2 regions of the Synechococcus sp. W4D4 genome follow, and region 1 is predicted to be linked to the other one. Evidence: riboswitches for the same ligand, from Rfam matches in the RefSeq annotation. Region 1 holds a riboswitch; the other holds the start of a gene.

The links. A riboswitch is a leader RNA that binds a small molecule or an ion and turns the genes downstream of it on or off. The one in region 1 is predicted to bind cobalamin.
Region 2: it holds a riboswitch for cobalamin, as region 1 does, so the genes downstream of both, ACLM42_RS05205 (HupE/UreJ family protein) here and ACLM42_RS07445 (HupE/UreJ family protein) in region 1, are expected to answer to the same signal.

The regions. Positions count from the first base shown of each region.
Region 1 covers NZ_CP180404.1:1,340,755-1,347,247, forward strand. Annotated here, with positions in the region: gene ACLM42_RS07435 (hypothetical protein) at 34-546, shown strand; gene ACLM42_RS07440 (CobW family GTP-binding protein) at 608-1,738, shown strand; cobalamin riboswitch at 1,739-1,882, shown strand; gene ACLM42_RS07445 (HupE/UreJ family protein) at 1,910-2,485, shown strand; gene ACLM42_RS07450 (hypothetical protein) at 2,552-2,692, shown strand; gene ACLM42_RS07455 (Fur family transcriptional regulator) at 2,693-3,166, opposite strand; gene ACLM42_RS07460 (lysylphosphatidylglycerol synthase domain-containing protein) at 3,188-4,144, opposite strand; gene larC (nickel pincer cofactor biosynthesis protein LarC) at 4,123-5,322, opposite strand; gene ACLM42_RS07470 (hypothetical protein) at 5,322-5,981, opposite strand; gene ACLM42_RS07475 (hypothetical protein) at 5,997-6,493, opposite strand, start outside.
Region 2 covers NZ_CP180404.1:960,822-967,314, forward strand. Annotated here, with positions in the region: gene purS (phosphoribosylformylglycinamidine synthase subunit PurS) at 1-55, opposite strand, end outside; gene ACLM42_RS05195 (hypothetical protein) at 147-482, shown strand; gene cobW (cobalamin biosynthesis protein CobW) at 479-1,546, opposite strand; gene ACLM42_RS05205 (HupE/UreJ family protein) at 1,549-2,139, opposite strand; cobalamin riboswitch at 2,163-2,311, opposite strand; gene ACLM42_RS05210 (pentapeptide repeat-containing protein) at 2,317-2,742, opposite strand; gene upp (uracil phosphoribosyltransferase) at 2,909-3,580, shown strand; gene ACLM42_RS05220 (hypothetical protein) at 3,611-3,907, shown strand; gene ilvD (dihydroxy-acid dehydratase) at 3,950-5,626, shown strand; gene ACLM42_RS05230 (hypothetical protein) at 5,623-6,006, opposite strand; gene ACLM42_RS05235 (CIA30 family protein) at 6,014-6,493, opposite strand, start outside.

The DNA.
Region 1 (6,493 bases):
AGGCTGTGGACAAGGCCTGTCATTCCGCTGCTGATGCAATCCCTCAGACGTTCTGGAGCCCATGCCGGATTCATCGCCGCAGGCCTCTTGGCCCTGACGGCCTGCCAATCACCCAGCGCTGACTCCACGGCGATGAGCCTCCAACAGAAAGAACTCCTCGCCTACAACGAAGGCGCCATCACAGCCCTCGAAGGCCACCTGTTGAAGGGCATTGCGTTAGCTCCGGAACGCTTTGATCCCGAAGACGACCACGACCATGAGGCTCTGATCCAGCAGATCCGAGCCACCGCAACGCGTTACACCGACGCCCTACAAAGCATTCAGGCCAGCCTCCAGGACGGCCCCTGCAAAAGCGCCCAAGCGCGCTATCTCGTACTCGAGCAACAGGAACTGGGTGTGATCAACGCCATGCTCGATGCCTTCTCCGATGGGGATGGGACTGGAGCCAAAGCCGCGGCCCAGTCCTACAAGGACCTCACCAGCTCAGCCAAGAACCAAGCAATCGCGCAGACCTATCGGGAGACCTGCGGCTTGAGCGGCTTCTAAAGCTGCAGGCCACGTCCCAGACTGAGGGGACCGATCGAAGCCGCAGCAAGCAGCCTTCACCATGAGCAGCAGCCTGATGGATCAGGCCCCCAGCGGGCTCCCCGTAACCATCCTCACGGGCTTCCTTGGAGCGGGAAAAACCACGCTGCTCAACCACATTCTCAGCAACCAGCAGGGCGTCAAAACGGCGGTGCTGGTCAATGAGTTCGGGGAGATTGGCATCGACAACGACCTGATCATCGCCACCGGCGAGGACATGGTCGAACTGAGCAACGGCTGCATCTGCTGCTCCATCAATGGTGAGCTGCTCGAGGCCGTCTATCGCATCCTCGATCGTCCAGATCCCGTGGACTACCTGGTGGTGGAAACCACGGGGCTTGCGGATCCCCTGCCCGTAGCCATGACCTTCCTTGGCAGCGATCTACGGGATCAGACTCGGCTCGACTCGATCATCACGTTGATCGATGCCGAAAACTTCAGCGACGAGATCCTCGAGGGGGAGGTCGCCCGCGCCCAGGTCGTCTACGGCGACATCCTGCTGCTCAACAAATGCGACCTCGTCAGCGAAGCGCGGCTCAACGAGGTGGAAGCCCAGTTACGGGAGATCAAAACCGATGCCCGGATCCTGCGCTCGGTGAAAGGCGAGGTCAACCTGCCGCTGCTGCTCAGCGTGGGCCTGTTCGAAAGCGACAAGGTCACTGCGGAGCAAAACCACGACGACTGCGACCACGACCACGGCCACTGCGTGCATGAGCACGACCATGCCGACGATCACAGCCATGCCCATGACCACAGCAACTGCGATCACGACCACGGTCACTGCGAGCACGATCACAGCCACGACCATTCCCACGAGCACTCCCACGCGGATCACCTCGCCATCGAGGGATTCACATCCCTTTCCTTTGGCAGCGAAGGTCCCTTCTCGCTGCGTAAATTCCAAAACTTCCTCGATAACCAGCTCCCCGCCGGGGTGTTCCGCGCTAAGGGAATCCTCTGGTTCAACGAGAGCAGCAAGCGACACGTCTTTCACCTGGCCGGCAAGCGCTTCTCCATCGATGACAGCGAGTGGAGCAAGCCCAGCGACCGCAAAAACCAACTGGTGGTGATCGGCAAAAACCTCGACCACGCCAAGATCCGCAAGCAACTTCAGGCCTGCGTCGCGAAAGATGCCGGCAAGGGTTTCTCCTGAAGCGATAATCCGATCAGCGGTTTCCTGGACTCAGCCCAGGAAGGCAACGAGGAAAGTCCGGCGCGAATCCGGCACTGTCCCGCAGCTGTGATGGGAGCCTCGCGCTCTCCAGTCAGAACGCTCGCCGCGCCTCCTCCTTCAACCTCAGCACCGGCGCGGACCGGATCTGCCATGACCTCGAAACTGACCCGATCGCTGCTGACCAGCACCGCCGCCGGACTGGGCCTGAGCCTGCTGTCGGTGCTGCCAGCCGGAGCCCATGGAACCGCCGACCATGGAGTGTTGGGCGGAGCCCTGCATCCCCTGCTGGGCTTGGACCACCTGCTGATGCTGGTGGCCGTGGGCCTCTGCGCCGCCCAGGCCGGCCGCCAACTGCTGATCTATGCCCTGGCTGGGGCCCTGATCGGTTCGGTCTTCGGCAGCTTCGGCGGCCAACTGCCTGGAGCCGAAGTGCTGGCAGCCCTGGCGGTCTCCGCCGTGGCCACCGTTTTGGTCCTGGTGCTGCGGGGCAGCTGCGGCCGCCAGGTGCTGGCGCTCACCGTTGCTGGCGGCCTTGGTCTCCACGCGATGCTCCACGGCCTGGAGTCCAGCGGCACCTCCCTCTGGTGGGCCGGTGCTCTGCTGAGCTCGGTGGCTGTGGTTGGTACCAGCGCCTGGCTGAGCCAGCGGTTTGAACGCAGCCAGGTCAGCCTTGGGGCAGGCCTGCTGGCGCTGGCTGGCGGCCTGCTGGCGATCGCTCCCCTCTGAGCTGCAGCAACCGCGACAGCAGAAGCGAAAAACACCGTTATGGTGTGTCGAACCGCATCCCCCTGGATGGCCGAGTTCGCTGCACTCACGACCGTTCTGGGGCTCGTCGGTCTGATCTTTTGGCTCGCCACCGATTCCGACGATGACAACGGTGGCGGTGGTTTGATGCAGCCATCGCTCGTCCCGGTTCGCGTCAACCGGCGCTAGTCATCCCTCGGCTTCCTGCTGAGCGCAGCTAGGGCAGAGAGCGCGCACGTTCAACACACAATTCAGCAGTTGAAAGCCGTGTAAAGCCGCGGCCTCTCCACCAGCCTGCAGCACCGCTTCGCTCTCGAATTCTTCGGTGTGGCCGCAGCGGGCGCAGACCAGGTGGTGATGGTCCCGGTGGGCCTCATCGCTGGCCAGTTCAAAGCGCCGGCCCCCTTCCGGCAGCTCCAATTCGCACAACAGCTCCATGGAGCTCAGCAGCCGCAAGGTGCGATAGACCGTGGCCAGTGAGACCCGTTCATCCGCCTTGAGCAGGCGCTGATGGACCTCCTCAGCGCTGAGGTGACTGCCCTCCCCAAGGCGCTCAAACAAAGTCAAGACCCGTTGGCGCTGGGGCGTCAGACGCTGCCCGCGATCATGCAGGGAGCTGCGCAATGCATCGGCCTGCACCTGGGAGACAGGACCAGCGGGCACGACGCTCTCTCAGGGCACTTCTCAACAATACCCATTGTTGCGAAGTGCCGCCAGGTCCCTGCGGGCGGCGGCGGCCACCAGCAAATCCGCCAACGAGACGACCAGGCGATAGCTCAGGGCCACGGCCAACAGCGGCGCCTCAGGAACAGAAGCCGCCAAGCGAAGCACCAACACCGCTTCAAACACCCCCAATCCTCCGGGAGCAGCGGGAACCACCAGACCTGCGGTCCAAGCCAGGGCAAAGCCCGCCAACCAACCCGTCCAGTCCAGCTGGAAGGCCAAGTCGAAGGCTTGAACGCAGCAGGCGAAACCGCCAAAGCGGCATAGAACAAAGACCAGCTCAGCCGCCAGGGGCCACCAGGGATAGCCCGGCAGGCGGAGGCTGCCTGGGGTGAGGCCAGAAGGATCCACTTCAAGCGCCTTGGCGCGGCGGCGCTCCAGACGCTCCAGCAGGGGATTGAGCCAACGGGGCATCAAAGCCAACAGCGGCAGCAAGGCCAACAGGGCCAAACCACCCCCCAAGGCCACCAAGGACAACGCCGCCACGGCCATCAGCAGCGGATCGAGCAGGACCGCCCCGAGGGCTTGACGCCCGCTCAGGGGTTGCCGGCAAGGGCCGCCAGAGCGCAGAGCCCGAAGCCGCTCCAGTAGATGCCAGACCCCGCCAGGCAGATACTTGCGCAGGTTGGACTCCAGAAACAACAGCACCACCGGCGTCCAACGCGGAGCAGCCCCCAACCAACGCAGCACCACTCCCCAGGCCAAGCCATTGACCACCAGGCTCAAGGCGCTGATGCCCAAGCCCAAGGCCAGCCAAAGCCAAGACTGACGATCGAGGCTCAGCTGCAGCAACTGACGGCCATGGGAGACCACCGCAGAGGCCAGAAAGGCAACGCTTGAGGCGCTCACCCAAAGCCGGGCGCCCCCTGGGAGGGAGAGAGTTCTCAGCCGCCGGATCACCGTTGCGCCTCCAGCCACTGGAGCAGGTTGGAGCGCAGCTGATCAAGGGGCAGCCGCCGCTGCTGAGCCAAGGGAATCAAGTCCTCCAACTCTGGCTTGCACAGCACACTTCCATCGGGGCGCATGGAGCTCTTAAAGCGCACCAGTCCCCAGGGCGTCTGCCGCTGTTCGACCTGTCGGGGCAGGGCCCAGCGCTGCTGAAGCTGCTCCCGTACCCCCAGGCTGCTTCCATAGCGCCACCAGATCGCTCGCAGGGCCTCGGCCTGCTCCGGCCAGGCCAGGGCCGTAATCAAGCTGCCCAAGCGCCCCTTCTTCATCGCAACCGACTGGGCGAAGACCTCGAACGCTCCGGCCTCCCGCAGGGCGTCCTGAAGGAAGGCCAAATCCTCTGCGGTTGCATCGTCGATCTGGGCCTGCTGCTGCACCACCATCTGCAACTCGGGCTGAACGCCAACGGAGTCAGCCGACTCGGCGAGGAGAAAGCGCAACTGATTAGGGCGATCCAACTCCCGAGAACCCAGACCGATCCCCAGCCGGGTGGGGCGCAAGGCAGGCGCAGGCGCAAAGCTGTCCGCCCAGGCCACCATCAAGGCCAAGCCAGTTGGGGTCGTCAGTTCCGCCGGGGGAAACCCCGCGCTACTGGCCAGGGGAACCCCATGGCACGTAGCCAGCTCCAAAACGGCGGGCACTGGGACCGGCAACAGACCATGGGCGCTGTTCACCTGGCCGTGGCCCGCCGGAGGCGGACTGCAGATCAAGCGCTGAACGCCGAAGTACTGCAACCCAGCACAGACACCGACCACATCCACCAGGGCATCCAGGGCTCCCACCTCGTGGAAATGCACTTGCTCCGGCGGATAGCCATGGACGGCACCTTCAGCCTCCGCCAACACACCAAACACCTTCAGCACCGCCTGCCGCAGTGCTGGGGCCAACTCGGCCGTTTGCACTTGCTCCCGCAGGCTGGCCCAGTGGCGATGGGGGGGCTGCTGCTCGAGCAGCTCCACCTCCAGATGCAAACCGCGCATGCCAGCGCTGCGGCGCTCCTCAAGCGTCAAGCGATAGAGCCCGCCCAACCCCAGAGCCGCCAGGGGTTGATGGACCACCTCTTCTGGCAGCCCGCAGTCGAACAGGGACGCCAGCAGCATGTTCCCGGCCAATCCCGTCGGGCAATCGACCACCGCCAGGGATCCCATTAGGCCTCCTGGAGAAGTTGCTCCGCGCTGGCCTGCAGCTGCTCGCGGTGCTGCTCGAGCCACTGCTGCACCTCGCGGCGGGCGCGACGCTGCTCGTTTTGGGCCGTCATCACATCGTGGCCAGAGAGGCCCCAGAGGCGACCCAACAGCGCCCGGTCATCGGCGCCACCACGGGAGCCTCCGTACTCCACCACCTCCGCCACCATCCCAGCCAGCAGGACTCGGCTCCAACGCCGCAAGTCCTCCAACGGCATCTTCACCTGGGCGGGGGGCTCCAATTCCGTGCTGCCATTCACCCGCAAACCATGGCGCAAACAGGCGCGGCTGCCCACCAAGACCTGCTTCACCGGCAGCTGGTTCTCTCCCGCCAGCAGCAGGTGACCCGCCTCATGCACAGCAATGCGCCGCAGCCTGGAGCGGCCCAAGCCGAAGGGGAGGGACTCCGCAAGGAGATGCCCCCCCAGGCCACCAAAACGGGCCGCATCGACGGTGAGCGCCGTGAGTGCCCCGCCCGCGGCTCCAGCAATCAGCCAGGGCGAGAGGCCCAGCACTGGGCCCGCGACGGAGATCACGCTGACGCCAGCAACGGCGACACCGGCCCTGAGTGCGGCCGTTGAACCTTGATCGGAGCTAGCCAAATGCAGCGGCGGCTGGGTCATGGCCGCTCCTGGTCCCTAGCGGCGGCCACCACGGGCACCGCCGCGACCACGGCCAGCCCGTTGGGGCACCGGAGCGATCACTTCGTGGTTCTCAAGCTGCAGGGTTTGCCCCTCACGGCGCAGATCCAAAGAGACGAAATGGCGCAGATGGGCCGGATCCATTTGGCCCTTCAACTGCAGCTTGAAGGGTGTCGGGCGGCGACCGTCGGGCCTTGGCTGCTGGCGGATCTTGACGACCAAGTCGCCGTCTTCTGGACGGGTGTAGATCAGCTCACCGCGCACGGAGAAGTAACCATCGCCTTCGGGCAGATCATCGGCCTCCTCCTCTGCGCTCTCCTCAGGGGAGAGGGTGCTGGGCTCCCAGACACCCACCAACTGCAGATGCAGCTGATCGGGATCGCGGAAACGGGGATAGGCCACCCACAGGTGGGGCTTGCTCAAGTCCAAGTGACGACGCATCAGCGTCAGCACGCGACCCAAGACCACCGCATCAATCTCGGAGCCGTCCTGGG
Region 2 (6,493 bases), 380 kb from region 1:
GATCGAGCACGGAGGGCCTCAGGGAGACCAACACACGGGCAGAGAAGACGGGCACCTGAGCTCTAGGTGGGGTTTGTTAAATCTTGGCAGGCCGGCTGTCGCCAAGCCTCTGCGTGATCAGGTTGGTGGTGGTCCCACGGGGCGCTATGAACCACCTGCATCCGCTGCCCTCGCTGCTGACGGCCTGTGCCGCCCTGGCCTGTCAGACCGCAGCCCAGGCCGGTGAACCGTTCACAGTGCCCTTGGAATGCCGCCTCGATTCCAATGCCTGGCTTCCCTGCACGATGACCGTCGAGCGGCTCGGTGAGCACTGGTGGCTGCAGGTGGGTCGCCGTCGCTTCGACTTCCGCCATGACGGACGAGGTCGGATCGAACTCCAGGAAGCCCAAGGAACCAGACGCCTGGTGCAACCCAGCTGGAGGTCCCACCAGGCGCTCTGCTGGGACGGAATCTGTGCGAAGGGAGACCTGCCCCTCGATTAGGACAGGGCCGCGCTCAACTTTTCCTTGAGCTTTGAGCTGTCCAAGGAAAGGCCTAAGGCGACCAGCTCCAGCCCGTCGATCTCGGGCCGATCCAAGCGGGAGCTGGTGTCAAACCAACACTCCAACCGTGGGCCCACGGCCTGGATCTGGAGGGGGTGGCTTTTTCCAGGCAGCCAAGCCCGTCCCTTCAGCCTGAGCAGACCGTACTCAGCGATCACAGCCGGAAGAAGCAATTCCAGCTGTGCCTTGCTGGTCGATCCCTTCCAGTCCAAAGCCATGGACTCCATCGCCACGTGGGTGTGGTCGTGATGGTCGTGGTCATGGTCGTGGTCGTGGTCGTGGTCGTGGTGATGGTCCTCGTGTTCCGGGCGATCCAGTCCCATCAGCAGGGCGGCGGGAACATTGCCACGGGCCATGGGCAGGACGGAGACCCCGCTGCGGAGCTTGGCGCTCAAGCGCGTTTGCAGGGCGCCAATGGCCTCGTCACTGAGGCAGTCAGCCCGGCTCATCAGCACGAGGTCCGCGGCCTCGAGTTGGTCCTCAAAAAGCGCATTGATGTCGCTGAGGTGATCCAGGCTGGGATCCGCTTGACGTTGCGCTTCAAGGGCCGCGGGATCAGCAACGACGCTGCCGCCACTGAGAGCCTCCCCATCGACGACCGTCACCACACCGGTCACCCGAGTTCTGGTGCGGATCTCGGGCCAGCGAAAGGCCTGGACAAGCGGAACAGGTAAGGCCAAGCCGCTCGTCTCAACCACGATTCCGTCGAGCTGATCGGCCCGCTGAAGGAGCTGCTGCATCACCGGCAGGAACTCATCTTGAACAGTGCAGCAGAGACAACCATTGGCCAGTTCGACCACACGGCCCTCGAGCTCGTCCTCGGGGCAAAAGCCGCAGCTCCGAATTAAGTCGCCATCGATCCCGACCTCACCGAACTCATTCACCAGAACGGCGAGTCGGAGGCCACTGGAGACGAGCAGTTGGCGCAGCAGCGTGGATTTACCAGCGCCAAGGAATCCGGTCACGACGGTGACCGGTAGGCGGGATGCAGGAGCCGCAGTCATCGTCAGGCCAGAAGGGCGGTCCAGGTGAAGGCAGCGCCAATGCCGACCATCACACCAGCCAACAACTGTCTAACGGTGGGCTGAATCTCAAGGCTGACGCGGCGCATGGCCACCAAGGACACCACAAGAAGAGCGCCTTGGCTCAGAAGCAAGCCGAGCAGATAGAAGGCAATTGGGGTGGACTCCCAACCGATGACCGAAGCACTGAGGACGTAACCGTGCAGAGCAAAAGCAGGGATCAAGCTCAAGGCCGGTAAGCGTCCTGCGATCACCAAGCCTTCAACCACCAAGGACAGCGAGACGAGGGCCTCAGCTCCAGGCAATCCAGGAAGCCAAAGACCCAGGGCACTGGCGGACAAACCAACCACGAGCAAGGCCATGGTCCAGCGCATGGAGCGCTGTAGCCCAACCAAACCCAGGGCCATGAGGAACAGCAGATGATCCGGCCCCAACAGCGGGTGGGCCAGACCACTCAGCAGGCCGCTGACGGGTGACGGTGCCAGAGCCAGGGACTCCATCGGGTGATGGGCCAGTGCTGGCGAGGCAAGAACGGGAGCCAAGAGGAGCGCAGCGGCCCCAAAACGCTTCAACATCAAGAGAACTGGTCCGCGCCAGGGGTCATTTGGATGGAACCGGCGGGCGTTCTGACTGGAGTCCTGGGGTCAGGACTCTTCACAGCTGCGGGACAGCGCCGGAATTTCACCGGACTTTCCCCGTTTCCTCTTCGGGCTGATCCCCCGAAGAACCGGAGACCAGAGCCTAAGCGCTGATTAACGGCAGGCCAGGCTTTCGCGGGTGTCGACTCCGGTACGCGGGTTCACACCACTGGCCCGGACACAAAGGGCCTTCTGTTGAGGAAGATCCAGCACCGCATCGGTGAAGTCCGTTCCCTCGATGACGGCACCGGTGAATTTGCTGTTCATCAACATGGCGTTGCGAAAGACAGCACCACTGAGATCAGCGTTGTCAAAGCGGGTGGCGAAGGCGACGACGTCTTCAAGATCCGCTGAGGAGAGGTTCGCCTTTTGAAGATTGGCGGTGTTGAACACAGCACCGCGCAGGTCGGTTTCGCTCAAGTCGAAACCTTCCATGGAAGCTTTCAAAAACTCCTGCTGCTGCAAGTTGCGGCCGTGCATATCCGGTTGCAGATCCTGGGCACTGCGCTGACTCCGAAGCTCCGGGGCTGTGATCGCCATGGCCGGAGCGGGAGAAGGCAGAACGGCCGTCAGCAGTAGAGCCAGGCAGAGGGCGAGGGCGGTGAGCGACCGGGCCACGAGCGACTGAGCAAGAGCTCCGAGGTTCCGCACTGCAGCTTTAGCTTGGGCGCTCAAGTTATTGCAGGCGGATACCGGAGCGCGACCGATGAGCAAGACCCTTCGGGTGGTGGTGCCGCCCCATCCACTCATTGGCCACTGGTTGACCCTTCTGCGGGATGCGGACACGCCACAGCCGTTGTTTGCCACGGCCATGGCGGAATTGGGGCGCTGGTTGACCTACGAAGCCATGCGCGACTGGATCCCCTACCAGCGTGTTCAGGTGCAAACGCCATTAGCCCAAACAGAGGGAACCATCGTCGATGGTTCGATTCCACTCCTGGCCGTTCCCGTCCTGCGTGCTGGTCTTGGCCTCTGGGACGGGGCGAAGACAGTGATCCCCAGTGCGTCGGTGGCCCACATGGGCCTGCAACGGGATGAAGCCAATGGACGGTGCCGTTGTTACTTCAACGGCTTGCCCGAATCCATTCCAGCCAACGCGGGCGTGCTGGTCTTTGATCCGATGGTGGCAACCGCCGGCACCCTGCTGAATGTGCTCGAGCAACTGGAGACCAAGGGCGTCACAGGTCAACGGGTGCGCGTGATCTCCGCCCTGGCGGCTAGTCCGGGCCTGAAAACCCTGGGGGAGCGCTACAGCGATCTCACCATCTACACCGGCTGCATCGATGCGGAGTTGGACGGTCAACAGCGAATTCTCCCCGGATTGGGTGACGCTGGCGACCGTCTCTATGGCAAGCCGCAGTCAGGCTTCGTAGGCTGAGCACACTCCTCAGACCCTCGACCTGCAGCTATGTCCAACCGAGACGGCGGTTCCGGATCTCTGGGCACCCTCTTGGCTGGTGCAGTGATTGGTGCGGCTGGTTTCGCATGGTGGCTCTACTCAGAAGCAGAACGGCGCCAGCAGCACACCCGCCAAGAGCGCAGCCTGCGGCTCAGCCGTCTGACCGATCACGACGAGCAGGCCTTCGACCCCAACAGAGAAAGCCCCGTGGTCCGAGAACACGAACTGCAGGACAAGGTTCAGCAACTGAACCAAGCGATTGAGGATGTTCGCCGGCAACTGGAAGGCCTAAGCCCCCAGAGCTGATCAGGCTCCTCGGTAGGTTGCTGTTGAGATCAAACCGCAGCCATGCTCCGCTCCGCCGCGATTACCCAGGGCATTCAGCGCTCCCCCAACCGCGCCATGTTGCGGGCTGTCGGTTTTGGGGATGCTGACTTCAACAAGCCGATCATTGGCATTGCCAACGGCTACAGCACGATCACGCCCTGCAATGTCGGTCTCGATGACCTAGCCAGGCGTGCGGAGCAGGCAGCCCTCGAGGCCGGGGCGATGCCACAGATGTTCGGCACCATCACCGTCAGCGACGGCATTTCGATGGGCACCGAGGGAATGAAGTACTCCCTGGTGAGCCGCGAAGTGATTGCTGATGCGATTGAAACGGCGTGCAACGGCGAGTCCATGGACGGGGTCCTGGCCGTTGGCGGCTGTGACAAGAACATGCCCGGCGCCATGTTGGCGATGGCGCGGATGAACATCCCGTCTGTCTTTGTCTATGGCGGCACAATCAAGCCGGGCAAGTTGGGCGGTTGTGATCTGACCGTTGTCAGTGCCTTTGAGGCCGTCGGTCAGCTCACCAGTGGCCAGATCGATGAGGAACGCCTCACCGAAATCGAAAAAAATGCCTGTCCCGGTGCGGGGAGCTGCGGCGGCATGTTCACCGCCAACACCATGAGTGCGGCGATCGAGACGATGGGCTTGAGCCTGCCCTACAGCTCGACCATGGCCGCCGAGGATCCAGAAAAGGCGGAGAGCGCTGCCCGCAGTGCTGAGGTCCTGGTCGAGGCGATCAAGGCCGATATCCGCCCCCTGGACCTTCTGACCCGTGAGGCCTTCGAGAACGCCATCAGCGTGATCATGGCCGTGGGCGGCTCCACAAACTCGGTCCTGCACCTACTGGCCATTGCACGCACTGCTGGCGTCGAACTGAGCATCGATGACTTTGAGCTGATTCGCGAGCGGGTCCCGGTGATCTGCGATCTCAAGCCCAGCGGTCGCTACGTCACCGTCGATCTCCATCAAGCCGGGGGGATCCCCCAGGTGATGAAGCTGCTCCTCGATGCAGGTCTGCTCCATGGCGAGTGCCGCACGATTGAAGGCAAAACCCTGAAGGAAACCCTCGCGAATGTGCCATCCGTTCCTGCCGCGGACCAAGACGTCATACGGCCACTGAGCAATCCCCTCTACGCCAAAGGGCATTTGGCGATTCTCAAGGGCAACCTGGCCCAAGAAGGAGCCGTGGCCAAGATCAGTGGTGTCAAAAATCCCGTGATCACCGGCCCCGCTCGGGTGTTCGAAAGTGAAGAGACCTGCCTCGAGGCCATCCTCGACAAGCGGATCAATGCTGGTGATGTGGTCGTGGTGCGCAACGAAGGTCCTGTCGGCGGTCCCGGCATGCGCGAAATGCTTTCCCCCACCTCGGCCATCGTGGGTCAAGGCCTGCTCGACAAAGTGGCCTTGATTACCGATGGACGCTTTTCAGGGGGGTCCTACGGCCTGGTGATCGGCCACGTGGCCCCAGAGGCTGCCGTCGGTGGCAACATCGGCCTGATCCATGAAGGCGACAGCATCACGGTCGATGCCAAGCAGCTGTTGATTCAACTGAATGTTGATGAGAGCGAATTGGCCTCCCGTCGTGCGGCTTGGAGCAAGCCTGAGCCCCGTTACCGCACGGGTGTGCTGGGTAAGTACGCCCGGCTGGTGAGCTCCAGTAGCAAAGGAGCGGTCACAGACCAGCCCGACCTCTAAGACTCGCCGGCAATCAGGGCACGGATGCGCCGGCAGAGGGCCTCCAGGGGGGCGCCGGCGCTGGGACGCTCGCAGCGTTCTCCAGAGTTGGACTGCATCCAGACTGGGTGGCTGCCGTGCCAGAGCATTGGTGATTCCTCATCCGCCACCATGCTCAGCATCAGATTCAGCTCCTCACCACTGCGGTAGATCTCGAGCTCCAGATCGCGATCTGGGTGACGCACTCCCTCAGCGTCGCGGGCCTCGATCAGCAGACAGCAGTCACTGCAGTCTCCGACCGTTGACGGAGGCTCACCACTGAAACGAAGGGCATGGCGATAGGGCTTGAGGCAGACGTCAGCCGCCTTGGCCAGTTCACTGAGCAGGGGTTCGAACTCCACGGGTCAATCAGGCCACTGCACGAATGGAGCGGATCAGCAGCCGCAGGGGGCCCGGCCGGAAGCCTGGATTCCGGCCACCCACGTCTCCAAATTTGGAATGAAGGACCTGGATGCGTGTCACACGAGCGGGATCGAAGCGAAGCGGGAAGCCAATGGGGGTCGCACGCACGCTGGGAGTGAGTCGATTGAACGGAATCGTCACCACCGTGGTTCCGCTCGGTCGAGTTGAGAATTCAGCGACCCAGCGCAATCCCCCTGGAATCAGCTCAGTCAATCCGCCCACACCATCGCGGCAAGCGATGGCGAGCTTGTAACGACGACCATCGCCATCAAGCTGCAGTTCGATGGCGCCGTAGGACGAGAGATCACGGGCTGGATCCAGCACAGGCGAGCGGCAACTGACAAAGCCGCCACCCTCGGACTCCACAAAGGCCTCCATCAGCAGGCCATCAGCTGTCGCTCTGCACTGGCCCTGACTGCGGCCGCC